One region of the Streptomyces sp. NPDC031497 genome, then DNA from elsewhere that is predicted to be linked to it. Evidence: riboswitches for the same ligand, from Rfam matches in the RefSeq annotation. Region 1 holds a riboswitch; the other holds the start of a gene.
What was found. A riboswitch is a leader RNA that binds a small molecule or an ion and turns the genes downstream of it on or off. The one in region 1 is predicted to bind glycine.

Region 1 (15,131 bases):
GGTCACGTCAGGTCGAGAGGACGCGCATGGGTAACGCAAAGGCTCGGGTCGCCATCGTGGGGGGAGGCATCGCCGGCCTCGTCACCGCCACCATCCTGCGCCAGCACGGTATCGACTGCCGGCTGTACGAACGATCCCCGGTGTTCTCCACAGTGGGGGCAGGCATCCAGCTCTCGCCCAACGGCGTCCGCGTTCTGCACGGGTTGGGCCTGGCCGACTCCCTGGCCGAGACCGCCGTGCAGGCCCGATCGATCGACACACGGCGCTGGGACGACGGAACGCCGATCGCCCGCGTCCCGCACGGCGCCGACTGTGACGACCTGTTCGGCGCCCCGTACTACCTGATGCACCGCGCCGACCTCCAGCGGTGCCTCGTGTCGGCAGTACCCGACCGCACCGTCGAACTCGGCAAGGCCTGCCAGCAGGTGGTGGAACGTCCCCGTGAGGTCGAACTGCGCTTCACGGACGGCTCCGTCACCACGGCCGACCTCGTCATCGGGGCCGACGGTGTCCACTCGGTGGTGCGCTCGGCGGTGATCGAGGACCGGCCCCTGTTCTCCGGCTACGTCGTTCACCGTGGCCTGGTGTCGGCCGACGTCGTCCCCTCGTTCAGTGACGATCCACGGGTGATGTTCTGGCTCGGCCCCCACCGGCACGTCACCTACTACCCCGTGGCGGGTGGCAGAACCGTCCACTTCAGCGCGGTCGGCGTCAGCGAGGATGCGCCCGCAGGCCTGTCGTCGTCGGCCACCGAGGTCGAAGACCTGGACGCGGCGTTCGCCCACTGGCACCCGGAGGTGCACAGCGTGGTCACGGCCGCGCGATCCGTCACCCGCTGGGGGCTGTTCGACCGTGACATCGCCCCGCACTACGCCACCGAACGGGTCGTGCTGGTCGGAGATGCCGCGCACCCGATGCTGCCCTACATGTCCCAGGGCGCGAACCAGGCTCTGGAGGACGTCACCGCCCTGACTCGCTGCCTGCTGGACGGCGACCTCCGCAGCCCGGCCGACGCGCTGCGCCGCTACGAGACACTGCGCATGCCCCGCACCACCGAGGTGCACCGCAGCGCCAGGAATCTCGCGGTGACGTTTCACCTCCCCGACGGCGACGCCCAGGTGGAACGAGACCGTGGCATGCGCGCCGCCCAGGACCTCACGCATCTGGGATGGCTGTACGGCTACGACGCCGACAGCACGGCGTCCGACCCGGCCACCAGGCCGGAACAGCCCCCGCCGGTGGTACCCCCGTCTCCCATCCTCAGCCGTCAGCTCTGACCCCGAAGGAGGACCAGTGCACGCCGTGTTGCGCCGGGTTACACGCGGGAATGGCTTCTACATAGGCGAGATCTTCCATGCCGCCGCGCGCCGCAAGGCCACCACCGAGGTGACCCTCGACCACCCCCTGCAGTGGGCCCCCGAACGGGGAGTGCACTTCACCGTGGGCGAACTGGCCGATCAGATCGACGAACTCGCCGCCCGGTTGTGGGCCGCGGGCGTCCGGCCCACCGAGCGCGTGGCGCTGTACAAGACCGACAACTTCGACATCGCGCTGCTCGCCTGCGCGGCCGCGCGGATCGGCGCGGTTCCCGCGCTGTTGTCACCGGCCCTCGACGGCAGCGTCGTGGCAACCTTGCTCGGTCGTCTGGAGGAGCCCTGGCTGGTGACCGATGGTGACACCCTCGCCGGAGCCCTCGGCGACGTCCGGATGGACGGCCTGGTGCGGGCGGTCCTTCTGTCGGCGGGGGACGCCGGCCCGCGCACCGAGCATGTCCGCACCCTGGCCGCGTACGACGGCGCGCCGCGCCGCGAACCGGTCTTTCTGCACCCGCGGCAGCCGTCGCTGATCACCCACAGCTCGGGTACCACCGGCATTCCCAAGCTTGCCGTGCACTGCCCCGAGGCGGGCTGGCACCGGCTTGTGCCGCAGCGGATCGTGGCATGGCCGATCCGGGAGCGGGAGACGGCCGCATTGTGCATCACCTTCGTCCACTCCCGCTTCTACCAGGGGTTGGCGATGTTCCTGAGCCACGGCAACCCGCTGGTCATCGCCGTCGACCCGGCGCCGGACCGTATCGGCCCGCTCTTCGTCAGGACCCGCCCCGGATACATCGAGACTCATCCCAACACGTACATCGACTGGGAGGAACTCGCCGACGCCCCCGGCGCTCCGCTGGCCGGTGTCCGCGTCTTCGGAGCCACCTTCGACGCCATGCATCCGCGCACGATCCAGCGCATGCTGGGAGCGTCCGAGCGGCAGCGGCCGGTGTTCGTCCAGTTCTACGGGCAGTCGGAGATCGGTCCGATGGCGGGCCGCTGGTACACCCGGCGCAGTGCCCACAAGGCGGACGGACGGTGTGTCGGGCTGCCGCTGCCCGGCTTCATCTCCATGCGCGTCGTCGACTCCGAGGGCAAGCGGCTGCGCGCCGGGCGGACCGGCCATCTGGAGGTACGCAGCCGCACCCGGATCCTCACCTACCTCGGCGAGGACAACCGGTACCAGAGCCAGCTCCACGACGGCTGGTGGCGGGTCGGCGACATGGGTCGGCTCAGCCGCTGGGGGTTGCTTCACCTGATGGACCGTGAGGTCGATCGGATCGACACCATGGACAGCAACCTGGCGGTCGAGGATCTGTTGATGAGCCGGCTCGAAGAACTGCGTGAGGTGGTCATCGTGGCCGGACCCGGGGGTGAACCGGTCCCCGTGGTCGCCACCCTCGGGGAGCGGCCGCTCGACGAACAGCGGTGGCGGCAGGCGACCCACGACCTTCCACCGATGGAGCCGTTCCGTCAGTTCCGCTTCGAAGACCTGCCACGCACCTCGACCAAGAAGATCCAGCGTCCGGAACTCGTTCGGCTGGTTCGCGACGGCCTCCCCCGCGCAGGCGCAACGGGTGGCCGCCAGGGATCCGACGAAACCATGGAGGCATGACGATGGACGACTCCGCGGGCCGCCGGCTCGTCGAGCTGATGGCCGGGTTCTGGAAGACGCAGGCGGTCTGGATGGCCACCGAGATGGGAGTCATCGACGCCATCGCGGCGAGCGGACGTGCGACCAGCGTCGGCCTGGCGCTCGATGTCGATGCCCACCCCGACGCACTGGGGCGGCTGTTGCAGTTCCTGGACAGCCTCGGCGTGATCAGCGGTGACGAGGCCACGGGGTACGTCCTGACCCCGGTCGGGGAACTGCTGCGGATGGGTACCCGCGACTCGATGCGTGACCATGTCCGCATCTACGGCTCGCACTTCTACCAGGCGTGGGGTGCCCTGTCCCACTCGATCAAGACCGGCCGGTCCGCGTTCGCCTATGTGTACGGCAGCGACCTGTTCACGTATCTGCACCAGCACCCGGAGACATCCCTCACCTACGAGCGGGCCATGGTCGCCGGCACACTGTTCTTCTCCGAGGTCAGTCGTGTGTACGACTTCTCGCGGGCGCGGCGCATCGTGGACGTCGCCGGCGGTCACGGGGCGCTCCTGAGCGAGATCCTGAAGGCGAACTCCGGCCCGCGCGCCGTCCTCTTCGACGCACCGCACGTCATCGAGGAGACCGTGGACCGCCCGATCGCCACCGAGTACGCCGACCGCTGCGAGCGGGTGCCCGGCGATTTCTTCGAGACCGTCCCCGAGGGCGGCGACGTCTACCTTCTCTCGCGCATTCTGCACTGCTTCGACGACGAGGCGTGCCACCGCATCCTCACCAACTGCCGTCGTGCCATGGCACCCGACGGCCGACTGCTGATCGTGGAGCGGCTGCTGGCCAAGAGCACCGGCTCGTCGCTCACCGAGGGGTACAACATGCACATGCTGGTGGTCCTCGGCGATGGCCGGGAACGTGACGAGGCGCAGTACCGGGCTCTCCTCGACAAGGCGGGCTTCGAGTTGCGGTCCACCCACCCGTTGCCCCTGGAGACCCATCTCATGGTCGCCGTACCGCGCTGATCGCCTACTGACACACCATGGCCGCGCCGTCCGTGGGGTGACCGCCCACCGGTCGCCTCACGGCAGGCCGCGTCAGTCCACTGGCGGAGTACCCGTGGATACCCGCCACGGTGATCGCCGAGCGGATCGGCTGGGAACGGTCACTGTCGGTGCTGAAGCGGCGGGTGCGGGAACTGCGTGTGCCTCGGAGGCCACCAAGTGCGCCGACACGTCACGGGCCGGCCGCACGGCGTCGTCACGCGGCGCGTCTGCCCAGAGGCGTCCGAGACGAGCGCCGCCGCTGTGTCGCGGGGGGCAGGGCCCATTTCCTCAGCACTCGATGATGTTCACCGCCAGCCCGCCCCGGGCCGTCTCCTTGTACTTGACGCTCATGTCGGCGCCCGTGTCCTTCATGGTCTTGATGACCTTGTCCAGGGACACCTTGTGGGAGCCGTCGCCGCGCATGGCCATGCGGGCCGCGGTGACCGCCTTGACCGCGGCCATGCCGTTGCGCTCGATGCAGGGGATCTGGACCAGGCCGCCGACCGGGTCGCAGGTGAGGCCGAGGTTGTGCTCCATGCCGATCTCGGCCGCGTTCTCCACCTGTTCCGGGGAGCCGCCCAGCACCTCGGCCAGCGCGCCCGCCGCCATCGAGCAGGCGGAGCCGACCTCGCCCTGGCAGCCGACCTCGGCGCCGGAGATGGACGCGTTCTCCTTGAAGAGCATGCCGATCGCGCCGGCGGCGAGGAGGAAGCGGACCACGCCGTCCTCGTCGGCGCCGGGGACGAAGTTGATGTAGTAGTGCAGGACGGCGGGGATGATGCCGGCCGCGCCGTTCGTGGGCGCGGTCACCACCCGGCCGCCGGCCGCGTTCTCCTCGTTCACGGCCATCGCGTAGAGCGTGATCCACTCCATGGCGTGCGCCAACGGGTCGCCCTCGGCGCGCAGTTGGCGTGCGGTGACGGCGGCACGGCGGCGGACCCGCAGGCCGCCCGGGAGGATCCCCTCCCGCGACATCCCGCGCGCGACGCAGGTCTGCATCACCCGCCAGATGTCCAGCAGACCCTCGCGGATCTCCTCCTCGGTGCGCCAGGCCCGCTCGTTCTCCAGCATCAGCGCGGAGATCGACAGACCCGTCTCCTTCGTCAGGCGCAGCAGCTCGTCGCCCGTGCGGAAGGGGTACTTCAGGACCGTGTCGTCCAGCTTGATGCGGTCCGCGCCGACCGCCTCCTCGTCGACGACGAACCCGCCGCCGACCGAGTAGTACGTCTTGGACAGCAGCTCCGCCCCGGACGCGTCGTACGCCCAGAGGGTCATGCCGTTGGCGTGGTACGGGAGTGTTTTGCGGCGGTGCAGCTTCAGGTCCGCGTCGTAGGTGAACGCGATCTCGTGCTCGCCGAGGAGCGACAGGCGCTTCGTGGCCTTGATCGTCTCGATCCGGTCGTCCGCGGTCTCCACGTCGACCGTGCGCGGCGAGGCGCCCTCCAGGCCGAGCAGCACCGCCTTCGGGGTGCCGTGGCCGTGGCCGGTCGCACCGAGCGACCCGTACAGCTCGGCGCGTATCGACGCGACGGAGTCCAGCAGCCCCTCGTTGCGCAGCCGCCGTGCGAACATCCGGGCCGCGCGCATCGGGCCGACGGTGTGGGAGCTCGACGGGCCGATGCCGATCGAGAACAGGTCGAAGACCGAGATGGCCACGGGAACTCCTCCGAAAGGGGCGGGGGCACACGCCATCGGGTGCCCCCGCCGGGGAACTACTTGTTCAGACCGGGGTACAGCGGGTGCTTGCCGGTCAGGGCCTGGACCCGGGCCTTCAGGGCCGCCGCGTCGTAGGACGGCTTCAGCGTCTCGGCGATCACGTCCGCGACCTCGGTGAAGTCCTCGGCCGTGAAGCCGCGCGTGGCCAGCGCCGGGGTGCCGATCCGCAGACCCGAGGTGACCATCGGCGGGCGCGGGTCGTTCGGGACGGCGTTGCGGTTGACCGTGATGCCGACCTCGTGGAGGCGGTCCTCGGCCTGCTGCCCGTCCAGCTCGGACTCGCGCAGGTCGACGAGGATCAGGTGGACGTCCGTACCTCCGGACAGCACGTTCACACCGGCCTCGCGGGCGTCGGGCGCGGTGAGGCGCTCGGCGAGGATGCGCGCACCGTCCACCGTACGACGCTGGCGCTCCTTGAACTCCTCCGAGGCGGCGACTTTGAAGGAGACCGCCTTCGCCGCGATCACGTGCTCCAGGGGACCGCCCTGGAAGCCCGGGAAGACGGAGGAGTTCAGCTTCTTCGCGAAGGCCTGGCGGGCCAGGATGATGCCGCCGCGGGGACCGCCGAGCGTCTTGTGGGTGGTGGAGGTGACCACGTCGGCGTACGGCACCGGGTTCGCGTGCAGACCGGCGGCCACCAGGCCGGCGAAGTGGGCCATGTCGACCCACAGGTACGCCTCGACCTCGTCGGCGATCCGCCGGAACTCGGCGAAGTCCAGCTCGCGCGGGTAGGCCGACCAGCCGGCGATGATCACCTTCGGCCGGTGCTCCTTGGCGAGCCGCTCCACCTCGGCCATGTCGACGAGACCGGAGTCGTCCACGTGGTAGGCCACGACATCGAACTGCTTGCCGGAGAAGTTCAGGCGCATGCCGTGGGTCAGGTGCCCGCCGTGGGCGAGGTCGAGGCCCAGGATGGTGTCGCCGGGCTGGGCCAGCGCGAACAGGGCGGCCTGGTTGGCGGAGGCACCGGAGTGCGGCTGCACGTTCGCGTACTCGGCGCCGAACAGCTCCTTCACCCGGTCGATGGCGATCTGCTCGGTGACGTCGACATGCTCGCAGCCGCCGTAGTAGCGGCGGCCCGGGTAGCCCTCGGCGTACTTGTTGGTGAGGACCGAGCCCTGCGCCTCCATGACCGCGACCGGAGCGAAGTTCTCCGAGGCGATCATCTCCAGGGTGGACTGCTGGCGCTCCAGCTCGGCGTCGACCGCGGCCGCGACCTCCGGGTCGAGCTCGTGCAGGGGCGTGTTCAGAACGGACATCTGTTTCTACGACTCCTCAGCCGGTGTCTGTGCGGCCCTCAGCCGGCGGTGAAGGCGGTGTACTCGTCGGCGGAGAGCAGGTCGGCCGGCTCGTCCGTGACGCGCACCTTGAACAGCCAGCCGCCCTCGAAGGGGGCCGAGTTCACCAGGGACGGGTCGTCCACGACGTCCTCGTTGATCTCGGTGATCTCACCGGTGACCGGCGAGTACAGGTCGGAGACCGACTTGGTCGACTCCAGCTCGCCGCAGGAATCGCCCGCGGTCACGGTGTCACCGACGGCCGGGAGCTGGACGAAGACGACGTCACCGAGCGCGTTGGCCGCGTGCTCCGTGATGCCGACCGTCGCCACGCCGTCCGCGGCGGCCGACAGCCACTCGTGCTCCTTGCTGTAACGCAGCTGCTGGGGGTTGCTCATGGCCTGAATTCTCCTGTACGCGGGGGAGTGCTGGTGAAAGAGGACTGCTGGAAACACGCGTGAGCAGCGGAAATGTGCGCAGGGTCACGCGCTGCCGCGCTCAGTGTCTCCCTGTGGATCTGCTTCTGGCGCCGCGGGTCTACTTCTGGCGCTTGTAGAACGGCAGTGCCACGACCTCGTACGGTTCGTGGCTGCCCCGGATGTCCACGCCCACGCCCGCCGTGCCCGGCGCCGAGTGCGCCGCGTCGACGTACGCCATGGCGATCGGCCTGCCCAGCGTGGGGGAGGGGGCACCGGAGGTGACCTCGCCGATCACCTCGCCGCCCGCGACCACCGGGTACCCGGCACGCGGCACCCGGCGGCCCTCGGCGACCAGGCCGACCAGCACCCGCGGCGGCTTCGCCGCGGCACGGTCGGCGGCCTCCTGAAGCGCCTCGCGCCCCACGAAGTCGCCGTCCTTCTCGAACTTCACCACCCGGCCGAGCCCGGCGTCGAAGGGGGTCAGCGAGGTGGTCAGCTCATGCCCGTAGAGCGGCATGCCCGCCTCCAGGCGCAGGGTGTCCCGGCAGGACAGCCCGCAGGGCACCAGGCCCACCGGGGAACCCGCCTCGGTGAGCGCCTGCCACAGTTCCACCGCGTGCTCGGGCTTCACGAACAGCTCGAAGCCGTCCTCGCCGGTGTAGCCGGTGCGCGCGATCAGCGCCGGGACCCCGGCGACGGTGCCGGGCAGCCCGGCGTAGTACTTCAGGCCGTCCAGGTCGGCGTCGGTCAGCGACTTCAGGATCCCGGGCGACTCCGGTCCCTGGACGGCGATCAGCGCGTACGCGTCCCGGTCGTCCCGCACCTCGGCGTCGAACCCGGCGGCGCGCTCCGTCAGCGCGTCGAGGACCACCTGGGCGTTGGAGGCGTTGGCCACCACCAGGTACTCGGTCTCGGCCAGCCGGTAGACGATCAGGTCGTCGAGGATGCCGCCGTCGGCCCGGCAGATCATGGTGTAGCGGGCGCGCCCGACGCCGACGGAGGCGATGTTGCCGACCAGGGCGTGGTTCAGCAGGGCGGCGGCCTGGGGGCCGGTCACGGCGATCTCGCCCATGTGGGAGAGGTCGAAGAGCCCGGCCCTGGTCCGCACGGCGACATGCTCGTCGCGCTCGGATCCGTAACGCAGGGGCATGTCCCAGCCGGCGAAGTCGGTCATGGTGGCGCCGAGCGAGCGATGCAGGGCATCGAGCGCGGTACGGCGGAGTGCGGCGGAATCGGAACTGCTCATCGGTCGGTCGTCTCCCAAAGATCCCAGGGCATGACAGGCGAGGTCTGTCCTCCCCATCTGTCATCGGAACCTGAGAGGTTCGCCCTGACCACGTCGGTGGTCACGGCTTGCACCTTGGGTGGGGCCACCGACACGGCGGCCCGCTTTTCAGATGTGCCTCGCCCGCGCGGTAACGGGGGCCTGAGAGATTCAAGGGAGGGACTTGCTCCTTCGGCGCCCCAGCGAAGACGGCTGGGGACTCTCCCGCGCGGATTCAAACGGCCGGTATGCAGTTGGCGGGCACATCATTGCATGCCGGGCAGAGCTTTGTAACAGGCCTGTGGCCGGAAGCGGACGGAACCGCGAGACACCGTGCATTACCTTCTCTTTACGGTAAGCGGGGAGAACCTTTCCTGAACCCCCAGGGAGGACGATCACGGTGACAAGGACCACGGCATACGCGACGACGGGCATCGCCCTGCCCGAGCAGTCGACGGCCCCGGCCCGCGAGCGGTGCGGGGGGCTCCCCCACGCTCGCCTGCGCTCGCGCGGGGGGACCCCCATGGCGCCGGTCGTCCGCGATCTGCGCGACCGGGCCGGCCGCAGCCCGCACGGCCTGCTCTTCGGCCCCCGTGACCTGGTCGTGGTCACCGGGCTGCCCGGCAGCGGCAAGTCCACCCTGATGCACCGCACCGTCCAGGGCACCCGGATCGACTCGCAGGACACCCGCGACCGCTGGGACGCCCGGCTGGCCCGCTTCCTGCCGTACGCCCTCTACCGCCCGCTGGTCCGCCTCGCGCACTACGCCGGACTGCGCAGCGCGCTGCGCACCGGCGAGGGCGTGGTGGTGCACGACTGCGGTACCCAGGCCTGGGTGCGCGACTGGCTGGCCCGCGAGGCCCGCCGTCGCGGCGGCACCCTGCACCTGCTGCTCCTGGACGTCACTCCGGGCACGGCACTGGACGGGCAGCGCGAGCGCGGCCGGGGCGTCTCCCGGTACGCGTTCCTGCGCCACCGCCACGCCGCCGCCCGCCTGGTGCGCGCGGCGGAGCAGGGCGGGCTGCCCGAGGGCGTGGGCTCGGCGGTGCTCCTTGACCGGGACGCGGCGGACGTGCTGTGTCGGATCGCCTTCCGGAAGGCGGAGAAGCCGGCCGGGTGAGGCTTTCCGGAAAGCGGAGCGGCTCACGGGGTGAGGCATTGTCACAGCCACCCGCTAGCCTTTTCAGTCTCAGCAGCAGTGGATTCCAGCAGGCGGTAGGCAGATGGACTTCCCGGCGGACATTCCCGCGGACTTCCCGGCACAGGCGCACCCCCACCCGCACGGCGGTTGGCCCGGCAACGAGCTGGAGGAGGTGCTGTCGGCCTCCCTCGGCGTCCCCGCGGCGGCGGGCCGCCTCATCGAGGTAGTGGCCCGCAGTTTCCTGTGGGTCCCGCTGCCGGAGGGCGGCGGCCCGCACAGCGGCCCGCTGGACCTGCCCACCACGGAGATCCAGGGCGGGGTGTACGTCCCGGTGTTCAGCTCCGAGGAGCAGTTCCGCCAGGTGGTCGGCTCCCATCTGTCGTACACGATCGCCCCGGCCGTCGAGTTCGCCCGCGGTCTGCCCCCGCAGGTCGGCATAGCCGTGAACCCCGGGGGAGTGGTGGGCGTCCCGCTGCCGCCGGAGGCGGTCGCCGAGCTGTGCCGGACCGGCCGCAGCGAACTGGACGGCCCCGCCTCGGGCGGCCGGGTCCGGCTCTTCGAACCGGACTGGCAGGACGACCCGATGGACTTCCTGGCCGCGGCCTCCGCCGAGTTCGCGGGCACCGGCGTGGTCGCCACGGCCCGCCGCTGCCTGGCCGCGGTCGAGACGGCGGACCCCGTGATGTTCGTGGGCGTCGAACTCTCCCGGTGGGAGGGGGACATCAGGGCCCTGCCCCTGGACGCGCTCGGCAAGGCCCTCGGCCGGGTCCCGGTGAAGTGGCCGGTGAACCTGGTCCTGCTGGACGTGGCGGACGACCCGGTGGGCCACTGGATGCGGGAGAACGTCCGCCCCTTCTATCAGTACGGTCACTAGGAACCCCCTGAGGACAGCCGGCCAGGGGCGCGGGGCGGTGCCGATGTGCGGCTCCGCCGCGTGGGCGCCACCGGTCACCGACCAGCCGCACCCGCCGACGGACAATCGGCCTCCACCCTCTCCGCGCTTAAGCTGTCTCCGAACGCGGGGCGACCTCCAACGCGGGGCAACTCAATGAAGGGGCGGTAACACGTGAGCGCCAGCGGCACCGCGGCGACCGGACAGGTCGAGCACATGCTGCGCCAGGTAACCCCCGGGCGCTACGACGCCTACGAGGCACTCCTCCGCGCCCTCGCCACGCCCTCCTCCGGCCAGATCTGGATGCTGCTCTGGCACGGCCAGGCCGGCTCCCCCGACGCCCAGTACGGGAACATGGAGGTCGACGGCTACGGCTACGCCCCCTGTGTGACCTCGGCCCAGGAACTGTCGGCGAGCGGCTGGAACCGCTCGTACGAGGTGGTCGACAGCCTCGACGTGGCCCGCACGCTCTATCCCGACCACTTCGGTCTGTGGCTCAACCCGCACGCCCCGGGCGGCGGCGTCGGCGTCCCCTGGCTGGATCTGCGCCGGATCGCGACCGGCCTGGACCGCCAGCCCGCGGGGCCGCTGCGGCTCGCGGAACCGGCCATCGAGATTCCGCAGTTCTATGCGCTGCTGTCGCAGAACGCCCACCGTACGCCCGCGATCCGCTCACTGCGGCGCGCCTGGGTACAGCCGGCGCTCGGCGCGCCGTATCTCGCGATCGGGCTCGACGTGTACGACACGTCGCCGCCGACCGTGGACTCGGTGCGGGCGATGATGCAGCAGTCCATCGGGGCGGTGCCGGACGGGCTGCCGGTCTCGACGGTCGCCATGACCGACGAGTACGACCCGGTGGTGATGTGGATGCGTGCGACGGCACGGCCGTTCTACGACCGCGAGGCACACGCCCCGGCCCCGGCGGCGGGGTACGGGTATCCGCCCGCGCGGTACTGACCCGTCGAACGATGGGGCCCGCCCTGTTTCACAGGGCGGGCCCCATCGTTGATTTCCGGCGTGTGCCGAGACCTCCGCGGATTTCTTACTTCGGCTTCGGGGTGCAGGCCTCGTTCTTGCTCTGGCACGAGGCGAAAAGCGGGTACGCGGTGATGGCGTGCACGGTGTTCGATTTCACCTTCACCACATCGCAGTTCGGCTTCTCCACCCACTTGGTGGTGGAGAACGGCGTGTACTGGACCTTCGGCTGGACGTAACCGTAGTAATGGCCGGCCACCGGCAGGGAGAAGGAGACGCTGTTGTCCTTCTTGGTCTGCTTGGTCACGTTGTACGCGTAGCTGCCGTCGACCTTGATCTTGAGGATCTTACGGATCTCCCATTCGAGGCTCACGCCCACCGAGACGGTGTGAGAGGTCTGCCGTACCGTGCTGAAGGCCAGGTCGTACTTCAAGGTGGCCCTGGAGGAACTGCTGTTGTAGGCCCCGACGCGGTCGCCGATGGCCGAGTAGTACGGCTTGCCCGACTTCTTGATCGTGTAGCTGACCTCGCCTCCCCGGCAGGACGCCGGGCCCGTCGTGCCGGACGCCGCCGCACTGGCCGCGGGGGCCAGGGCGACCGCACCCATGATGAGGGAGGTCGATGCAAGGGCCGAAAAAGTGGTTCTGCGTACGCGAGACGACATTCGCGTTCCCCGTTTCCTGGATTCCCGGACGCTATTTGTATTGTCCGTCGTCCGGTAATTCTTGGGCGGTGAGCGGCTTGCTCTCCGCCGATGACGGAGAAGTTATCGGGCGGAAATGAAAGCTGGCAAGCCGATTCGAATTGTTGCCCGTGAGCACCCTCAAATGACGCTCAAATTCCACTTCCGCTAGACTCGGCGTAGTCCAGGGATTGCGTCGAATGTCCGCCCTGTGGGCGGGGAGGAAAGCGGCCTCTTGCTGTGAACTGGACACCACGCTTCGTAGTGTGATGTGCATCACTCTTTCCGGGTCGTTGTCCGCCTGCCGGGCGGGGGTCGTCGAGTGGGCCGTCCGGTGGCGAGTTGATGGCGCGTCGTCCAGGAGAGCCTTGCTCAGTCCTCGTCTTCGCGCGTAGATGAAGGCGAAAAGGGTCGATTGCGTCCCTCTTGGGGTGATTGGCTCCGTCCGACCCCCGTTACCCACCGTTCGGATAACGGAATCCCTCGGCCTGCATCACGGTTGCGCATACTTTCTCCGTCAGATCTGGCGGGTGATCGCGGCAAAGCTGAAGACTCGCCACTCAGGCGTGAGGTTTAAACCTCGCGATCATGCAAGTCGACAAAGCCGCAATCCGCGGCTGGCGTAGGCCGGTTACCGCCGGCGAGAGGGGTCGGGCCACAGTGACCGCACCGATCGAGACCACTGGAGCGGCATCCGAAGTGCAGCCGGAGGCTGTGCTGGAAGGTGTCGGCAAGGGTCAGATCGAGGGCCGTTCCCTCGGGCAGATCGCCTGGACCCGGTTCAAGAAGGACAGAGTCGCCGTGGCCGGCGGCATCGTTGTCGTCCTGCTGATCCTCGTCGCGATCCTCGCCCGCCCCATCCAGGCCCTGCTCGGCCTTGACCCCAACGCCTTCCACCAGGACCTGATCGACGCCAACACCTCGCTGCCGACCGGTGGCTGGGGCGGCATGAGCCTGGACCACCCGCTCGGCGTGGACCCGAAGTTCGGCCGGGACATCGCCACCCGCGTCCTGGAGGGCTCCTGGGTGTCGCTGGTGGTCGCCTTCGGCTCGACCATCCTGTCCAACGTGATCGGCGCGATCATGGGCGTCGTCGCGGGCTACTACGGCGGCCGTGTCGACTCGGTCATCAGCCGGCTGATGGACACCTTCCTCGCCTTCCCCCTCCTGCTGTTCGCCATCGCCATCTCCGCCACCCTCCAGGGCGGCGCGTTCGGCCTGAACGGACTGCCGCTGCACCTGAGCGTGCTGATCTTCGTCATCGGCTTCTTCAACTGGCCCTACCTGGGCCGGATCGTGCGCGGCCAGACCCTCGCCCTGCGGGAGCGCGAGTTCGTCGACGCCTCCCGCGGCATGGGTGCCAAGGGCCCGTACATCCTGTTCCGTGAGCTGATGCCCAACCTGGTCGGCCCGATCATCGTCTACTCGACGCTGCTGATCCCGACCAACATCCTCTTCGAGGCGTCCCTGAGCTTCCTCGGCGTCGGCATCCAGCCCCCGCAGGCGTCCTGGGGTGGCATGCTCCGCGAAGCCGTGACGTACTACCAGGTCGATCCGCAGTACATGATCGTGCCCGGCCTTGCCATCTTCATCACCGTCCTGGCGTTCAACCTGCTCGGTGATGGTCTCCGCGACGCTCTCGACCCGCGCAGCCGCTGACGCCTGCTGTCACCGAGAGCCCGACAAGTTTCCGACAATGGAGGGGAACCCACCCATCATGCGAAGGTCAGCGCTGGCCGCGATCGCGGCCATCGGCTCCGCCACCCTGCTGGTTGCAGGGTGCAGCAAGGCCGATGACAACAAGGACGGCAACGGTGGCGGCAGCTCCGCCGCGGCCAACGCGGCTACCAAGGGTGTCGTCAACGCGTCCGACAAGAAGGGCGGCACGGTCACCTACGAGCTGTCCGACGTCCCGGACTCGTTCGACCCCGGTAACACGTACTACGCGTACATGTACAACTTCAGCCGGCTGTACGCCCGCCCGCTGATGACGTTCGAGCCGGGCCCCGGTTCCAAGGGCAACACCCTGGTCCCGGACCTCGCCGCGAGCAAGGGTGTCCCGAGCGACGGCGGCAAGACCTGGACGTACAAGCTGCGTTCGGGCCTGAAGTACCAGGACGGCACGGCGATCACGTCCAAGGACGTCAAGTACGCCGTCGAGCGCTCCAACTTCGCGCGTGACGTGCTCTCCCTCGGCCCGAACTACTTCCAGCAGTTCCTGGTCGGCGGCGACAAGTACAAGGGTCCCTACAAGGACAAGAGCGCCAAGGGCCTCTCGTCCATCGAGACCCCGGACGACACCACGGTTGTCTTCCACCTGAAGCAGGCCTTCCAGGAGTTCGACTACCTGGTCTCGGCCCCGCAGACGGCCCCGGTCCCGCAGGCCAAGGACAACGGCGTCGACTACGTCAAGAACATCGTGTCCTCGGGCTCGTACCAGTTCCAGAGCTACCAGGACGGCAAGCAGGCCGTGCTGGTCCGCAACAAGAACTGGGACCCGAAGACGGACCCGCTGCGCAAGCAGCTGCCGGACAAGATCGTCGTCAACCTGAAGGTCAACCCGGAGACGGTCGACAAGGACGTCCTGGCCGGCGACGCGATCGACCTCGGCGGCACGGGCGTCCAGGCCGCCACGCAGGCCCAGGTGCTGACCGACTCCGCCAAGAAGGCCAACACGGACAACACCTACGGTGGCCGTCTGGTCTACATGGCGATCAACACCAAGCTGAAGCCGTTCGACAACGTCGCCTGCCGCAAGGCCGTCGAGTACGCGATCGACAAGGTCTCGGTGCAGACCGCCGAG
Region 2 (15,131 bases), on a different contig from region 1:
GGTGCTCGGCGTCCCGCTGGCCTGGCTGCTGGCCCGCACGGAGTTCCCCGGCCGGGGCCTGGTGCGAGCGCTGGTGACACTCCCCCTGGTCCTCCCGCCGGTGGTCGGCGGTGTGGCCCTGCTCCTCGCCCTGGGCCGCAACGGGGTCGTCGGGCAGTGGCTGGACTCCTGGTTCGGGATCACGCTCCCGTTCACGACGACCGCGGTGGTGATCGCCGAGTCCTTCGTGGCCATGCCCTTCCTGGTGATCAGCGTCGAGGGCACGCTGCGGGCCGCCGACCCGCGCTACGAGGAGGCGGCGACGACCCTGGGCGCGTCCCGCTTCACGGCGTTCCGCAGGGTCACGCTCCCGCTCATCGCCCCTGGCATCGCGGCCGGCTCTGTCCTGGCCTGGGCCCGCGCGCTCGGCGAGTTCGGCGCGACGATCACGTTCGCCGGCAACTTCCCGGGCCGCACCCAGACCATGCCGCTCGCCGTCTACCTGGCCCTCCAGAACGACCCCGACGCGGCGATCGCCCTCAGCCTGGTCCTGCTGACCGTCTCGATCGCGGTACTGGCGGGGCTCCGCGACCGCTGGATGACCGCCTCATGACCCACCACGACCCCGCGCGGCGACCCCACACACCACCCGCGGCCGCCACCCCCGCCCAGCCACCCACGACCGCCGACCCCGCGCAGCCGCCCACGACCGCCGGCCCCGCGCAGCCGCCCACGACCGTCGACCCCGGACAGCGGCGCCACACATCACCCGCGGCCGCCGACGGCGCACAGCCCCCGCAGGGGCCACCCGCACCTGACACTGATACCCGCACGGGTGGTGCGGGTGGGAAACACAACCCGGCCGGAGGCCGGGCAGCCCCCACGCACCCGCACCCGCACCCGCACCCGCACCCGCACCGCACCGACGGCCTCGACGCCCGCCTCGTCGTCACCCGCCCCGCCTTCCACCTCGACATCACCCTCACCGCCGCCCCCGGCGAGGTCGTCGCCCTCCTCGGCCCCAACGGCGCCGGCAAGACCACCGCCCTCCGGGCCCTGGCCGGCCTCACTCCTCTCACCGCCGGCCATCTCCGCCTGGACGGCACGGAGTTGGACCGTACGCCCCCCGAATCCCGCCCGGTGGGCGTCGTCTTCCAGGACTACCTCCTCTTCCCGCACCTGACGGCCCTCGACAACGTCGCCTTCGGCCCCCGCTGCCACGGCGCGACAAAGTCCGAGGCCCGCGCCCAGGCGGCCGCCTGGCTGGACCGCATGGGCCTCGCGGACCACACCGGCGCCAAACCCCGCCGTCTCTCCGGCGGCCAGGCCCAGCGCGTGGCGCTGGCCCGCGCCCTGGCCATCCACCCCCGCCTGCTGCTCCTGGACGAGCCCCTCGCCGCCCTCGACGCCCGCACCCGCCTGGACGTACGTTCCCAACTCCGCCGCCACCTGGCCGAGTTCGAGGCCGTCGCCGTACTGGTCACGCACGACCCACTGGACGCCATGGTGCTGGCCGACCGCCTGATCGTCATCGAGCAGGGCCGGATCGTCCAGCAGGGCACCCCCGCCGACATCGCCCGCCACCCGCGCACCGACTACATCGCCCACCTGGTCGGTCTGAACCTCTACCGCGGGCAGGCCGAGACCGAGGCCGGGGGCCACCTGGTCAGACTGGACAGCGGCCCCGCCATCGCCACCACGGAGGACCTCACCGGTGACGTGTTCGTCGCGTTCCCGCCGAGCGCCGTCACCCTCTTCCGGGACCGCCCCACCGGCACCAGCGCCCGCAACCTGTGGCGCTGCGAGGTCGCCGGCCTGGAGATCCACGGCGACCGGATCCGCGCCGACCTGACCGGCGAACTCCCCCTCGCCGCCGACCTCACCACGGTCGCCGCCGCCGAACTGGACCTGCACCCGGGCGCCCCGGTCTGGGCCACGGTGAAGGCGACAGGGACACACGCGTACCCGGCGTAGCACCACACGCGAGAGGCCCCGCCGAAGCGGGGCCTCTGCCACCTCCGTGCTACCGCGGATCAGTGCTCGTACGCGTCCAGCGGCGGGCAGGAGCACACCAGGTTCCGGTCTCCGAAGGCCTGGTCGATCCGGCGCACCGGCGGCCAGTACTTGTCGGCGGCGGACACCCCGGCCGGGAAGACGGCCTCCGCACGCGAGTAGGCGTGCGCCCACTCCCCGCCGAGCGCGGCGGCCGTGTGCGGGGCACCCCGCAGCGGGTTGTCCTCGGCCGGCCACTCCCCCGCCCCGACCTTGTCGATCTCCGCCCGAATGGCGATCATCGCCTCGCAGAACCGGTCCAGCTCACCGAGGTCCTCGGACTCGGTGGGCTCGATCATCAGCGTGCCGGCCACCGGGAAGGACATCGTCGGCGCGTGGAACCCGTAGTCGATGAGCCGCTTGGCGACATCGTCGACGCTCACGCCGGTCGCCTTGGTCAGCGGGCGCAGATCGATGATGCACTCGTGCGCGACCAGCCCGCCGGGTCCGGTGTAGAGCACGGGGTAGTGCGGCTCCAGCCGCTTGGCGATGTAGTTGGCGCTGAGCACGGCCACCTGGGTGGCGCGCTTCAGTCCCTCGCCGCCCATCAGCCGGACGTACGCCCACGAGATCGGCAGGATCCCCGCGGAGCCCCACGGCGCGGCCGAGATCGGCCCGACACCGGTCGCCGGCCCGGCGGCCGGCTGGAGCGGGTGGTTCGGCAGGTACGGCGCCAGGTGGGCCCGTACGGCCACCGGACCGACACCCGGACCGCCGCCGCCGTGCGGGATGCAGAAGGTCTTGTGCAGGTTGAGGTGCGAGACGTCGCCGCCGAAGTGCCCGGGCTTGGCGACCCCGACGAGGGCGTTGAGGTTGGCGCCGTCGACGTACACCTGGCCGCCGGCCTCGTGGACCTGACCGCAGATGTCCGCGACGTGCTCCTCGAACACGCCGTGCGTGGACGGGTAGGTGATCATCAGCACGGCGAGCTGGTCGCGGTGCTGCTCGATCTTCGCCCGCAGGTCCTCGACGTCGACCTCGCCGTCCTCGGCGGTCTTCACGACGACGACCTTCATCCCGGCCATGACGGCGCTGGCGGCGTTGGTGCCGTGTGCGGAGGACGGGATCAGGCACACCGTGCGCTGCTCGTCGCCGTTGGCGCGGTGGTACGCCCGTACGGCGAGCAGACCGGCCAGCTCGCCCTGCGACCCGGCGTTGGGCTGGAGCGACACCTTGTCGTAGCCCGTGACCTCGGCGAGCCGCTCCTCCAGCTCACGGATGAGCGTCAGATAGCCCTGTGCCTGCTCGGCGGGCGCGAAGGGGTGCAGCTGGCCGAACTCGGGCCAGGTGACCGGCTCCATCTCGGTGGTCGCGTTGAGCTTCATGGTGCAGGAGCCCAGCGGGATCATGCCCCGGTCCAGGGCGTAGTCCCGGTCGGCGAGCCGGCGCAGGTAGCGCAGCATCGCAGTCTCGGAGCGGTGCTCGTGGAAGACCGGGTGGCCCAGGTAGCCGTCCTCGCGCAGCAGCGCCTCGGGCAGCGTGTCCGCGGCGACCGCGTCCAGCGCCTCGACGTCGCCCTCGACCCCGAACGCCGTCCACACGGCACCCAGCTGGGCCCGCGTGGTGGTCTCGTCGCAGGCCATGGAGACGTGGTCGGCGTCCACGAGCCGCAGGTTGACGCCGCTCTGCCGGGCGGTGGCGACGATCTCGGCGGCCTTGCCGGGCACGCGCGCGGTGAGGGTGTCGAAGTAGGCGCCGTGCACGACCTCGACCCCGCCGGCCCTGAGCCCCGCGGCCAGGATCGTGGCGTAGCGGTGGGTCCGCAGGGCGATGGCCCGCAGCCCCTCGGGCCCGTGGTAGACGGCGTACATGCCGGCCATCACGGCGAGCAGCACCTGCGCGGTGCAGATGTTGCTGGTGGCCTTCTCCCGGCGGATGTGCTGTTCACGGGTCTGCAGCGCGAGCCGGTAGGCCTTGTGCCCGTCGGCGTCCACGGACACGCCCACGAGCCGGCCGGGCAGGCTGCGCGCGAACTTCTCCCGCACCGCCATGTAGCCCGCGTGCGGCCCGCCGAAGCCCATCGGGACGCCGAACCGCTGGGTCGTCCCGACGGCGATGTCGGCACCCAGCTCACCCGGCGAGGTCAGCAGCGTCAGCGCGAGCAGATCGGCGGCGACGGTGACCAGCGCGCCCAGCTCGTGCGCCTGCTCGACGAGCGGCTTGATGTCGCGTACGGCACCGGAGGCGCCGGGGTACTGGACGAGCACGCCGTTGATCTCACGGGCGGCGAGGTCCGCCGGAATCCCGTCACTCAGGTCCGCGACGACGATCTCGACCCCGGTCGGTTCGGCCCGGGTCTCGATGACGGCGATGGTCTGCGGCAGGGCGTCCGCGTCGATGACGAAGACACCCTTCTTGTTCTTGCCCATGCGCAGCGACAGGGCCACGGCCTCGGCGGCGGCCGTGCCCTCGTCGAGCAGCGAGGCACCGGAGGTGGGCAGTCCGGTGAGGTCGGCGACCATGGTCTGGAAGTTCAGCAGGGCTTCCAGCCGCCCCTGGGAGATCTCCGGCTGATACGGCGTGTAGGCCGTGTACCAGGCGGGGTTCTCCATCACGTTGCGCAGGATGACGGGCGGCGTGAAGGTGCCGTAGTAGCCCAACCCGATCATCGAGTCGAGCACCTGGTTCCGGTCGGCCAGCGATCGCAGCTCGGCCAGCACCTCGGCCTCGGTGCGCGCGCCCGGCAGTTCCAGGGTGTCGGCGTTCTTGATGACGTCCGGCACGGCGGCGGCGGTCAGCTCGTCGAGCGAGCCGTATCCGACCTGGGCGAGCATCTTGGCCCGGGCCTCGTGGTCGGGCCCGATATGGCGCTGCTCGAAGGGGATTCCCTGTTCGAGCTCGGAGAGCGGAACACGCTGGGCGGTCATTGCGGAGGCCTCCTGGTCTGACGCGACCTTCGAGGGGTACCCCGGCACGGGCACCCCGACGGCCTCCCCCTCTGTCATCTCAACCTGAGAGCTTCGCCGGACGCCCAGGGGATCCGGCTTTCACCGTCGGTGAGAGCGGACGCCGTCGCGACGCCCGCCCTGCTTTCCAGAGTGACCTCGTCCGTGCGGTACGTGAGCCTGAGAGATTCCGGGGAGGATTTGCTCCTTCGGCGCCTCCGGTGTGTCCGGAGGACTCTCCCGCACGGGGTCAGCAGCCGCTTGCCAGCCTACCAGCGAGGGCGACGCACGGGCCTTCGAGTGGCCGCCTCCTTCAATGTGCTCTTTTGTAGTGCTTACGGATGAGTTGCGACCAAGTGGAGGGCCCGTGCTGACCGACATCGATCCGCGCAACCTGATCGGCCGCAAGGCGTTCGACCGCAACGGGACGAAGATCGGCACGATCGACGAGGTCTACCTCGACGACGCGACCGGCGTGCCGGAGTGGGCGGCCATACGCACCGGCCTGTTCTCGCGGGACGCCTTCGTGCCCCTGGAGCCCAGCGAGCTGGTCGAGGGCACCCTCAAGGTTCCCTTCGAGCGCGCCCTGATCAAGGACGCCCCCGACTTCGGAGTGGGCCGCCACCTGTCCCCCGAGCAGGAACTGCAGCTCTACCACCACTACGGCCTGGACACGACGGCCCCACCCCCCGACCACCCGGACCACCACTTCGGCAAACTGGCGGGAACGGATGACGCGGGCGCGTAAGGGAACGGATGACGCGGGCGCGTAAGGCCGCCGACGCCGGGTTCGCCCACGGTTCGGCTGCGGGCCGGTGGGGGTTCCTCGCGAAGTTCCCCGTGCCCCTTACGGGGCACTGCACTCGCGTCGACTACGTAGAGAGCTACGTAGCTGCGGCAATCGTGCCTCCCAGTGCTTAAGGGCCTGGGAGGTGCCTCCAGGCGGCACGGGTGGGCGCTGGGGGTACCCCCTCTGGGGGAGGCACCCCGCAAGCGCCGGCGAGCGAAACCTCCCACCCAGCCCTACCCCGGGTCACGCACCCACCCCGTCCGCCGGCACCCCCGGTACCAGCGGCAACGGATCCACCGGCTCCAGCTCAGGGTCGTCCACCCGGAACGTCCGTACCCGCCCCGGCTCCACCGCCCCCGGCGTCTCGAACCGCACCGTCACCCTCCCCAGCCCACTTCCCTGCACCCATCCGTGTCCGTACTCGGTGTGCCGGACGTCACGCCCCGCGGGCCACCGCCGCTCGGCGGCCACCACCTCCTGCTCGGCGACCGGCTCCCCAACCTCCTCCTCCGCCGCGAACTCCGCCGCCCCTTCCCCGGCCGCCGCCTGCGCGAACAGATCCTCCTGGGTGTAGTCGGCGAGCCCCGACACGCCCACGCCCAGCAACCGGACACCCCCCGTCGTGTCCACCGAGTCCAGCAACCGCGCGGCCGCCTCCCGCACCACCGCCGGGTCGTCGGTCGGCCCCCTGAGCGTCTCCGACCGGGTGAGCGTCGAGAAGTCGTACCGCCGGACCTTCAGCACGATGGTCCGCCCCGACAGCCCGGCCCCCCGCAGCCTGCGCACACACCGGTCGGCCAGCCGCCGCACCTCCATCCCCACCCGCATCCGGTCATGGATGTCCACGTCGTAGGTGTCCTCGACGGAGACCGACTTGGCCTCGCGCTCGGCGACCACGGGCCGTTCGTCGTGCGCCAGCGCCATCGCGTACAGCGCGTGCCCGTGGGCCTTGCCCAGCAGCCTCACCAGCTCGTCCTCCCCCGCCTCGGCGATCTCGTCGACCGTGGTGATCCCGGCCCGCCGCAGATGGTCCCCCGTCGCCGGCCCCACGCCCGGCAGGGTCCGCACCGTCATCGGCCCGAGCATCGCCCGCTCCGTGCCCGGCTCGATCAGCACCAGCCCGTCCGGCTTGGCCTGCTCGGAGGCGATCTTCGCGAGCATCTTGGAGGCTGCGAGGCCGACCGACCCGGCGAGCCCCGTGACGGCTCGTATGTCCGCGCGCAGTTTCTCCCCCACCAAGCGTGCCGAACCCGCGTCCCAGGCCACCTCACCCGCCTCCAGGTCCACGAACGCCTCGTCCAGGCTGAGCGGCTCCACCAGCGGCGACAGCTCGTGCAGCAGCGCCATCACCTGCTCGCTGATCGACCGGTACAGCCCGAAGCGCGGCACCAGATACGCGGCGTTCGGCGCCAGCCTGCGCGCCTGTGCCATCGGCAGCGCGGAGTGCACCCCGAACGCCCGGGCCTCGTACGACGCGGTCGCCACCACACCGCGCGGTCCGAGCCCGCCCACGACCACGGCCTTCCCGCGCAGACTCGGCTTGGACGCCTGCTCCACCGAGGCGTAGAAGGCATCCATGTCGAGATGCAGGATCGTGGGCGCGTTTCTCACATCTCCGATGCTGCACCACGCCACTGACAATGCCCCGGCACGGAACCGTGCCGGGGCATCACAAAGGGCTCAGGAGATTCAGCTCAGGAGATTCAGGGGGCGGGGGGTGCGGGCCGGGGCGTCAGACCGCCCGGTTGCGACGCCGGGCCAGTTCGTCGGCGGGGTTGGGCCCGATCAGGGTCTCGCCGGTGTCGACCCGCTCGCCGTGCAGCTGGGAGAGCGCGCTTTCCACGTCCCGCCAGACCACGCCGACCGCGATCCCGAAGATGCCCTGGCCGCCCTGGAGCAGGGCGTGGACCTCGTCGGGCGAGGTGCACTCGTAGACCGTGGCGCCGTCGCTCATGAGGGTCATGCGCTCCAGGTCGCGGAAACCGCGCTCCCTCAGGTGCTGGACGGCGGTGCGGATGTTCTGGAGGGACACCCCGGTGTCCAGGAACCGCTTGACGATCTTCAGGACGACGACGTCCCGGAAGCTGTACAGGCGCTGGGTGCCCGACCCGTAGGCCGGCCGCACGCTGGGCTCGACCAGGCCGGTGCGGGCCCAGTAGTCGAGTTGCCGGTAGGTGATGCCGGCCGCCGCACAGGCCGTGGGCCCCCGGTAGCCGATCTCCTCGGTCGTCATGGACGCCGCCCCTCCGCCGCTCGGCACTGCCGTCGGCCGCTGCGGAGCGTGACCGGCAGTGCTGCCGTGAGGCCGGTACGGACCGCTCTCCCCGAGACCGCGTCCCGGGGCACCCCCAGCCGTACCGTCGCCGCTGCTTCTCACGCCGACCTCCGTCCTTGACCTGCCCTCTCGACGGTAGGCAGTCACCAGGGGTGCGTCAACGATCGCCACACTCGGCACGCCGAGTGATAATCACCCTAGGAGTGGTTTCCCGTGCCCCACCGCGGGGAAAGGCTAGCCGAATGCTCTGGCGGGAAGACGTAGGACGCTCTCAATGGCCGCTGGCAATTGCCCATGATTTTCGAGCCCGACCGGTCGTGAACCGGCCCGTCACCGGCCCCTGACGGGTGGGTGACGGGCCGCTCCGGTCCCTCACTGACTGCTGGTGCCGAAGTCCTCGGGCGAGATCTGGTCGAGGAACTCGCGGAACTTCTCCACCTCGTCCTCCTGCTCGTCCGGGATCGCGATGCCCGCGTCGTCCAGCACCGTGTCGCTCCCGTAGATCGGCGTTCCGGTGCGCAGCGCCAGCGCTATGGCGTCGGACGGACGGGCGCTCACCTCGACACCGCTGGCGAAGACCAGCTCCGCGTAGAAGACGCCCTCACGCAGGTCCGTGATGCGTACTTCGGTGAGCTCCTGACCGACGGCCTCCAGCACGTCCTTGAACAGGTCGTGGGTCAGCGGCCGCGCAGGGGCCATGCCCTGCTGGGCGAACGCGATCGCCGTCGCCTCCCCCGGCCCGATCCAGATGGGGAGGTAACGGTCGCCTCCCACTTCGCGCAGGAGCACGATCGGTTGGTTGGAGGGCATTTCCACCCGGACACCTACGACATCGAGCTCGTTCACACAGCAACCCTAGGCCGTGCCCGGGACGTTTGGGTAGTCGGGCCCGGAACGCGCGCCCGATCCGGCCTCCGCCCGGGTCCTGTCACCATGGTCACGGCAGCCTCACCCCGAGCGCGGTCTGCACCAGTGCGGCGTGCAACCTCACCGTGAGCGCCGCCAGCTCCTTCGTACGGGCCTCGGCATGGGCCCTGGTCTGCGGATTGCGGTGCCGCTTGAGCGGGGCAACCACCTGGTCCACCAGGCCCGCCTCACGGTCGGCGGCGGCCTTCATCACCCGCAGATGGCGCGGCTCGATCCCGAACCGGCCCAGCTCGGTCACGAGCGCGGCCACGGTGACCGCCTCGGCGTCGTACACGCCGTCCTCCAGGGGAGCGAGCAGTCCGTACGACTCCCACTCCGCCAGGCAGTTCTCGTCGATCTCGGCGGCCGCGAGCAGCTCGTTCCGGCCGATCCGCGCCACCGTGGGCGCCTCGACGACCATCGGCACGGCCTCGCCGTCCCGCTGCCGTCCCAGCACGGGCAGCTGGACGGCCTCACCGCGCTCCATGGCCTCCAGGTACTCCCGGATGACCTTCAGCGGCAGGTAGTGGTCCCGCTGCATCCTCAGGACGTGTCCGAGCCGCTCCACGTCCCCGGCGCTGAACTTGCGGTACCCGGACGGGGTCCGGCGCGGCTCGATCAGCCCCTCCGACTCCAGGAAGCGGATCTTGGAGATGGTGACTTCGGGGAACTCGTCGCGCAGCACGTTCAGCACCGTGCCGATGCTCATCAGCCCGGATTCCGTGGCGGCGGTGCCGTGACCGGTACCGCCGCTCGGTGTGTGCAGCATGGGCCTTCTTCCCTGGGGTCCCCGGACGACGTCCGGAGGGTCAGATGCCCTGCCGGCTCGCGTAGAAGACCAGCCGGTACTTGCCGATCTGGACCTCGTCACCGTTGGACAGAGCGACCTGGTCGATGCGCTCCCGGTTGACGTACGTGCCATTGAGGCTGCCCACGTCGGCCACCGTGAACGAGCCGTCCGGCTGGCGGCGGAACTCCACATGGCGGCGCGAGACCGTCACGTCGTCCAGGAAGATGTCACTCTGCGGGTGACGGCCGGCCGTGGTCAGGTCGCTGTCCAGCAGGAAGCGGCTGCCCGAGTTCGGGCCGCGGCGCACGACCAGCAGCGCGGAGCCCAGCGGCAGCGCGTCGACGGCCGCCTGCGCCTCGGGCGAGAGCGCCGGCGCCTGGGTCTGGCCGGTGACCTCGGCGTCGTAGGCCTCCAGGCCGGAGATCGAGATCGTGGACGTCGTCTCCGACGCCCGCTCGGGGACGGCGCCCGCGCGCAGCGGGGCACCGCAATTGGAACAGAAGCGGGCGTTCTCCGCGTTGCGGTTACCGCACCTCGTACAAACCAGGGCCGACATGGACGGATCCTCCTGCCGCGGCTGCCCCGCCGGGGCGTTGGACGCGTACGGGTCGGAGGTAAACCCTCCACCCGCACCTGAGGTTGACGGTTGCCCGAAACCTATGCCGCCGGACTGCGACGGGTCAACTGACCGCGCGCCCTGACCTCCCGAAATGTCACCCCCCGGACCAGTCACCTGATCCCGGAACAGCGGGCGCTGACCGTCCGCGTCGGGCTGTGCGCGATGGCGAGCGGTCGCGTTGTCGCTACCCTCTCGGGTGCTCTTGCCGAACAACTTCGAAAACAACTTCACGGGCGATTCCCCTTGACCGAAACAGACCCGCCCGTGGGGCAGGACGAACCCTGACTGAATAAACCGGCCGACCCGGACAACCACACAACGTCCGTATCCACCAGACAGTTTCCACCACGCACCGGCTCCCCGGTGCGCCGACCCCCCGCATCCTCATGCCCTCGCCGGACGTCCCGCATGCACCGCCGGTTCACTGTGAGGACGACCGAGCGTAGTCAGGCTGCTTCGCCGGTCGCAAGGCATCCACCACGATCTTGGTCGACCGCTCGACGGTCACAGTCGCCTGTTCCTTCTCCAGGGTCTGCACCACGCCTCCGGGGATGTTGAGAGCCGGTTCGAGATCCTGCGGCTTGCCGATCACCTTGAAAACGTAGGGCTGGGTGATCTTGTTCCCGTCGACGCTCACGCTCTTCCCGGAGTCGGTGAGGTAGGTGCCGGAGATCACTCGCACCCCGTTGACCTGGATCGCCTCCGCGCCGGCCGCGCGCAACTCCTGGATCGCGTCGAGCAGCATGTCCGCCTGTACCGTCCCCTTCGGGTCGTCGACCGTCATCGTGATGCCAGGACCCTGCGCCGCCACGGTGCCCGCCAGAATGCCGAGTTGCCTCTCCTTCTCGGCCGTCTGCCTGCGTGCCTCCGCCGCCTGGTCGGAGCTGCTCTGCAACTCCTGGCGCTGCTTTTCAAGTCCTGTCTTCTCGTCCTCAAGACGCTGAGTACGGTCATCCAGTTCATCGAGGATCCGAACAAGATCCTCCTGGCGGGCCCCGCGCAACGCGCTGTCACTGTCGCTGTTCGACGCCACCTGCACGGCGAGCCCGAATCCGAGCCCGAACAGCAGCACGGCGACGATCAGTTGGGCCCGGCTGACCCGCGGCGGCCACAGCCCCTGGACCAGCCGGCGGCGGCCGGTCAGCCCGGCCTCCGGCTTCGGCTCGGCGGTGGATCCGGTCTCCGGTGCCGCGGCGGGCACCTCGTCCGGCAGTTCTCTGCGCAGCCCGTGTTCCGGGCGCTTCTCGTGCTCGCTCATGCCGCTCACGCCCGGAAGACATGCCGTCGGATCGCCGCGGCGTTGGAGAAGATACGGATACCGAGGACCACGACGACACCCGTGGACAGCTGCGACCCCACACCCAACTTGTCGCCCAGGAACACGATCAGCGCGGCCACCACCACGTTGGACAGGAACGACACCACGAAGACCTTGTCGTCGAAGATCCCGTCGAGCATGGCCCGCAGCCCACCGAAGACGGCGTCAAGCGCCGCGACGACGGCGATCGGCAGATACGGCTCGACGACCGCCGGAACCTCAGGACGGACCAACAGTCCGGCCACGACGCCCACGACGAGGCCAAGTACGGCGATCACGATGTGCCCTTCTCCGTCTTCTCCGTGTACGGCTGGGCCGTACGTACGATCACGCTGGGTGCGGCGGGCAGCCGGACGTCACTCTCCGTGGAGATCGTCGCCCGGATGTCGAAGTTCTCCTCCAGCGCATGCAGATACAGCCCGTCGGGGCTGTCCTGGAACCTGGAGCTGAGCCTCTCCCCGTCCCCCACCGCCAGCACCGTGTACGGCGGTACCAGCGGCCTGTTGTCGACCAGTATCGCGTCTCCCGCGGCCCTGATCGCGGACAGGGCGGTGAGCCGCTGCCCGTTGATGGAGATCGCCTCGGCGCCCGAGGCCCACAGCCCGTTCACGACGCGCTGCATGTCATGGTCGCGCACCCGGCCGGTGTCGGAGAACCCTGAGGTCTCCCGCGGGTCGCTGCCGTCGCCGCCCGAGGAGGCCTCCTTGGCGTCGTTCACGACCAGCTTCACGCCGGGGCCGTGCACCGCCGTGGCACCCGACAGCATGCCCACCAGGTCCGCCTGGCCGCTGCCGCCGCTCTCCTTCAGCGCCGCACGCTGGCGGGCACTGACATCGTCCCGCAGCCTGTCGACATTGGTCTCCAGCTTGTCGGCGGCGGCCGTCTCACGGTCGATGCGGTCGATGAGCTCCTGGCGCTCCTTGGCCACGACAGGGGCCGTCACGCGTGCCTGCGCCGCTCCCACGGTCACCACCAGCGCCGCGAGCACCAGACCGCCGGCGAGGCCCAGCCTGGCCCGGAGGGTCTTCGGCATGCCGCCGCCCTCCCCCTGCGCCCGCTTCCGGGCCGCCGCCTCGGCGTACCCGTCGTCGAGGCTGTGGTCCATGACGTTGGTGATCAACGACATGGAGGCGTCCGGGCGCTGCGGCCGGGTGGCGCTGCTCCGAACGGGGGGTTGCTGCGGCATGCCGCACATCGTCGCACGTTGCGACCGGTACCTCCGAACGGCCCCACCGGCGTGCCGGACAGGCCCCCGCGGGGACACTTGTCCGGCACGCGCGCGTGCGGCGGATTTACCGTCCGGCGCTGTCCACGATCGCCGACCATTCGTCCAACAGGGCCTGCGCGGAGGCGTCGTCGGGCCCCTCGGCCCACAGATGGGTGACCGCCTCGGCCGGGTCGGGCAGCACCATCACCCAGCGTCCGTCGGTCTCGACGACCCGCACCCCGTCGGTCGTGTCCACGAAGCGATCATCGGCCGCCTCGACGACACGCCGCATGACCAGGCCCTTGACAGCCCACGGGGTCGCCAGGTCCCGCTTGAGGACATGCGCCCGCGGGATCCGGGCGTCGATCTGGCTGAGCGTGAGCTGTGTCCGCGCCACCAGGCCGATCAGGCGCACGAAGGCCGCCGTACCGTCGTAGACACTGCTGAACTCGGGGACGATGAATCCGCCCTTGCCGTCACCACCGAAGATGGTGCCTTCCTCACGCCCCACGCGCGTGAGGTCGTCGGGCGAGGTGGTCGTCCACTCGACCTGGGTCCCGTGGTACGCGGCCACCTGCTCGGCGATCCGGGTCGTGGTGACCGGAAGCGCCACACGGCCGCTACGCCGCTCGGCGGCGACCAGGTCGAGCATCACGAGCAGCGCGCGGTCGTCCTCGATGATGCGGCCCTTCTCGTCCACCAGGGACAGCCGCTCGCCCACCGGGTCGAACCGCACACCGAACGCGGCCCCGGAGGACGCCACGATCTCGCCGAGGCGCACCAGCCCCGACCTCCGCTGGTCCGCCGTCTCCGTGGGCCTGGCCTCGTTCAGTCCGGGGTTGATGGTCAGCGAGTCCACGCCGAGCTTCCCGAGCAGGCTGGGCAGAACGAGCCCGGCGCTGCCGTTGGAAGCGTCCACGACGACCTTCAGGCCGGCCTCGGCGATCCCGGTGATGTCGACGTTCCGCAGCAGCGAACCCGTGTAGGAGTCGAAGACGCTCGCCGGGAAGTACAGGTCGCCGATCTCTCCCGGGAACGCACGCCGGTACTCCTGCCGCGCGAAGATCCGGTCCAGCTTGCGCTGGCTGGCCTGCGAGAGGTCCGCGCCCTGCCCGTCGAAGAACATGATGTCGACGGAGTCGGGCACCCCGGGCGAGGTCCGGATCATGATGCCGCCGGCGCTGCCGCGCGCGGTCTGCTGCCGTGCCACCGGCAGGGGCACGTTCTCCAGGTCGCGTACGTCGATGGCGCTGGCCTGGAGCGCGGAGATGACCGCACGCTTGAGCGCACGGGCGCCCCGGGAGTGGTCACGGGCCGTGGTGACCGTGGACCCCTTCTTCAGGGTGGTCGCGTACGCGCCGGCGAGCCGTACGGCCAGCTCCGGTGTGATCTCCACGTTCAGGATCCCGGAGACACCACGGGCACCAAAGAGATGCGCCTGCCCGCGGGACTCCCAGATCACGGACGTGTTGACGAACGCACCGGCCTCGATGGTCTTGAACGGATAGACCCGGACGTTGCCCTGCACGATCGATTCTTCACCGATCAGGCACTCGTCACCGATGACCGCTCCGTCCTCGATCCGGGCGGCCCGCATGATGTCGGTGTTCTTCCCGACGACACAGCCCCGCAGATTGCTGTGCTGCCCGACGTAGACGTTGTCATGGACAACGGCCCGGTGCAGGAAGGCTCCGCTCTTCACGACGACGTTGGAGCCCACGACGGTGTGCTCGCGGATTTCCGTGCCGGCCTCGACCTTGGCGTAGTCACCGATGTACAGCGGTCCGCGCAGCACCGCGTCCGGGTGCACCTCGGCGCCCTCGGCCACCCAGACGCCCGGCGATATCTCGAAGCCGTCGATGTCGACGTCGACCTTGCCCTCCAGGACGTCGGCCTGCGCCTTGACGTACGACTCGTGGGTGCCGACGTCCTCCCAGTAGCCCTCGGCGATGTAGCCGTAGATCGGCTTGCCTTCCTTCATCAATTGCGGGAAGACATCGCCGGACCAGTCGACGGGAACGTCGGCCTCGACATAGTCGAATACCTCGGGCTCCATGACGTAGATGCCCGTGTTCACCGTGTCGGAGAAGACCTGCCCCCAGGTCGGCTTCTCAAGGAACCGCTCGACCTTCCCCTCTTCGTCGACGATGGTGATGCCGAATTCCAGCGGATTGGGCACACGGGTCAGGCAGACCGTGACAAGCGCGCCCTTTGCCTTGTGGAAGTTGATGAGTTCGGTGAGGTCGAAGTCGGTCAGCGCATCGCCGGAGATGACGAGGAAAGCATCGTCCTTCAACGCCTCCTCGGCGT

Region 2: linked by a shared signal. The riboswitch ahead of gcvP (aminomethyl-transferring glycine dehydrogenase) and the one ahead of gcvT (glycine cleavage system aminomethyltransferase GcvT) in region 1 are both predicted to bind glycine.

What each region holds. Positions count from the first base shown of each region.
Region 1 covers NZ_JBVIKO010000038.1:9,389-24,519, reverse strand. Annotated here, with positions in the region: gene ACZ5K7_RS44305 (FAD-dependent monooxygenase) at 27-1,277, shown strand; gene ACZ5K7_RS44300 (class I adenylate-forming enzyme family protein) at 1,294-2,931, shown strand; gene ACZ5K7_RS44295 (methyltransferase) at 2,928-3,941, shown strand; partial or broken gene ACZ5K7_RS44290 (IS21 family transposase) at 4,022-4,153, shown strand; gene ACZ5K7_RS44285 (L-serine ammonia-lyase) at 4,251-5,618, opposite strand; gene glyA (serine hydroxymethyltransferase) at 5,675-6,937, opposite strand; gene gcvH (glycine cleavage system protein GcvH) at 6,976-7,353, opposite strand; gene gcvT (glycine cleavage system aminomethyltransferase GcvT) at 7,493-8,620, opposite strand; glycine riboswitch at 8,668-8,777, opposite strand; glycine riboswitch at 8,778-8,876, opposite strand; gene ACZ5K7_RS44265 (AAA family ATPase) at 9,039-9,758, shown strand; gene ACZ5K7_RS44260 (enhanced serine sensitivity protein SseB) at 9,862-10,653, shown strand; gene ACZ5K7_RS44255 (enhanced serine sensitivity protein SseB C-terminal domain-containing protein) at 10,846-11,628, shown strand; gene ACZ5K7_RS44250 (hypothetical protein) at 11,714-12,253, opposite strand; gene ACZ5K7_RS44245 (ABC transporter permease) at 12,989-13,987, shown strand; gene ACZ5K7_RS44240 (ABC transporter substrate-binding protein) at 14,046-15,131, shown strand, end outside.
Region 2 covers NZ_JBVIKO010000049.1:14,999-30,129, forward strand. Annotated here, with positions in the region: gene modB (molybdate ABC transporter permease subunit) at 1-592, shown strand, start outside; gene ACZ5K7_RS47320 (ABC transporter ATP-binding protein) at 589-1,953, shown strand; gene gcvP (aminomethyl-transferring glycine dehydrogenase) at 2,013-4,898, opposite strand; glycine riboswitch at 5,075-5,169, opposite strand; gene ACZ5K7_RS47330 (PRC-barrel domain-containing protein) at 5,284-5,664, shown strand; gene ACZ5K7_RS47335 (DNA polymerase IV) at 5,950-7,317, opposite strand; gene ACZ5K7_RS47340 (MerR family transcriptional regulator) at 7,439-8,083, opposite strand; gene ACZ5K7_RS47345 (bifunctional nuclease family protein) at 8,354-8,827, opposite strand; gene ftsR (transcriptional regulator FtsR) at 8,919-9,656, opposite strand; gene ACZ5K7_RS47355 (FHA domain-containing protein) at 9,697-10,527, opposite strand; gene ACZ5K7_RS47360 (DUF881 domain-containing protein) at 10,718-11,554, opposite strand; gene ACZ5K7_RS47365 (small basic family protein) at 11,560-11,892, opposite strand; gene ACZ5K7_RS47370 (DUF881 domain-containing protein) at 11,889-12,800, opposite strand; gene ACZ5K7_RS47375 (mannose-1-phosphate guanyltransferase) at 12,907-15,131, opposite strand, start outside.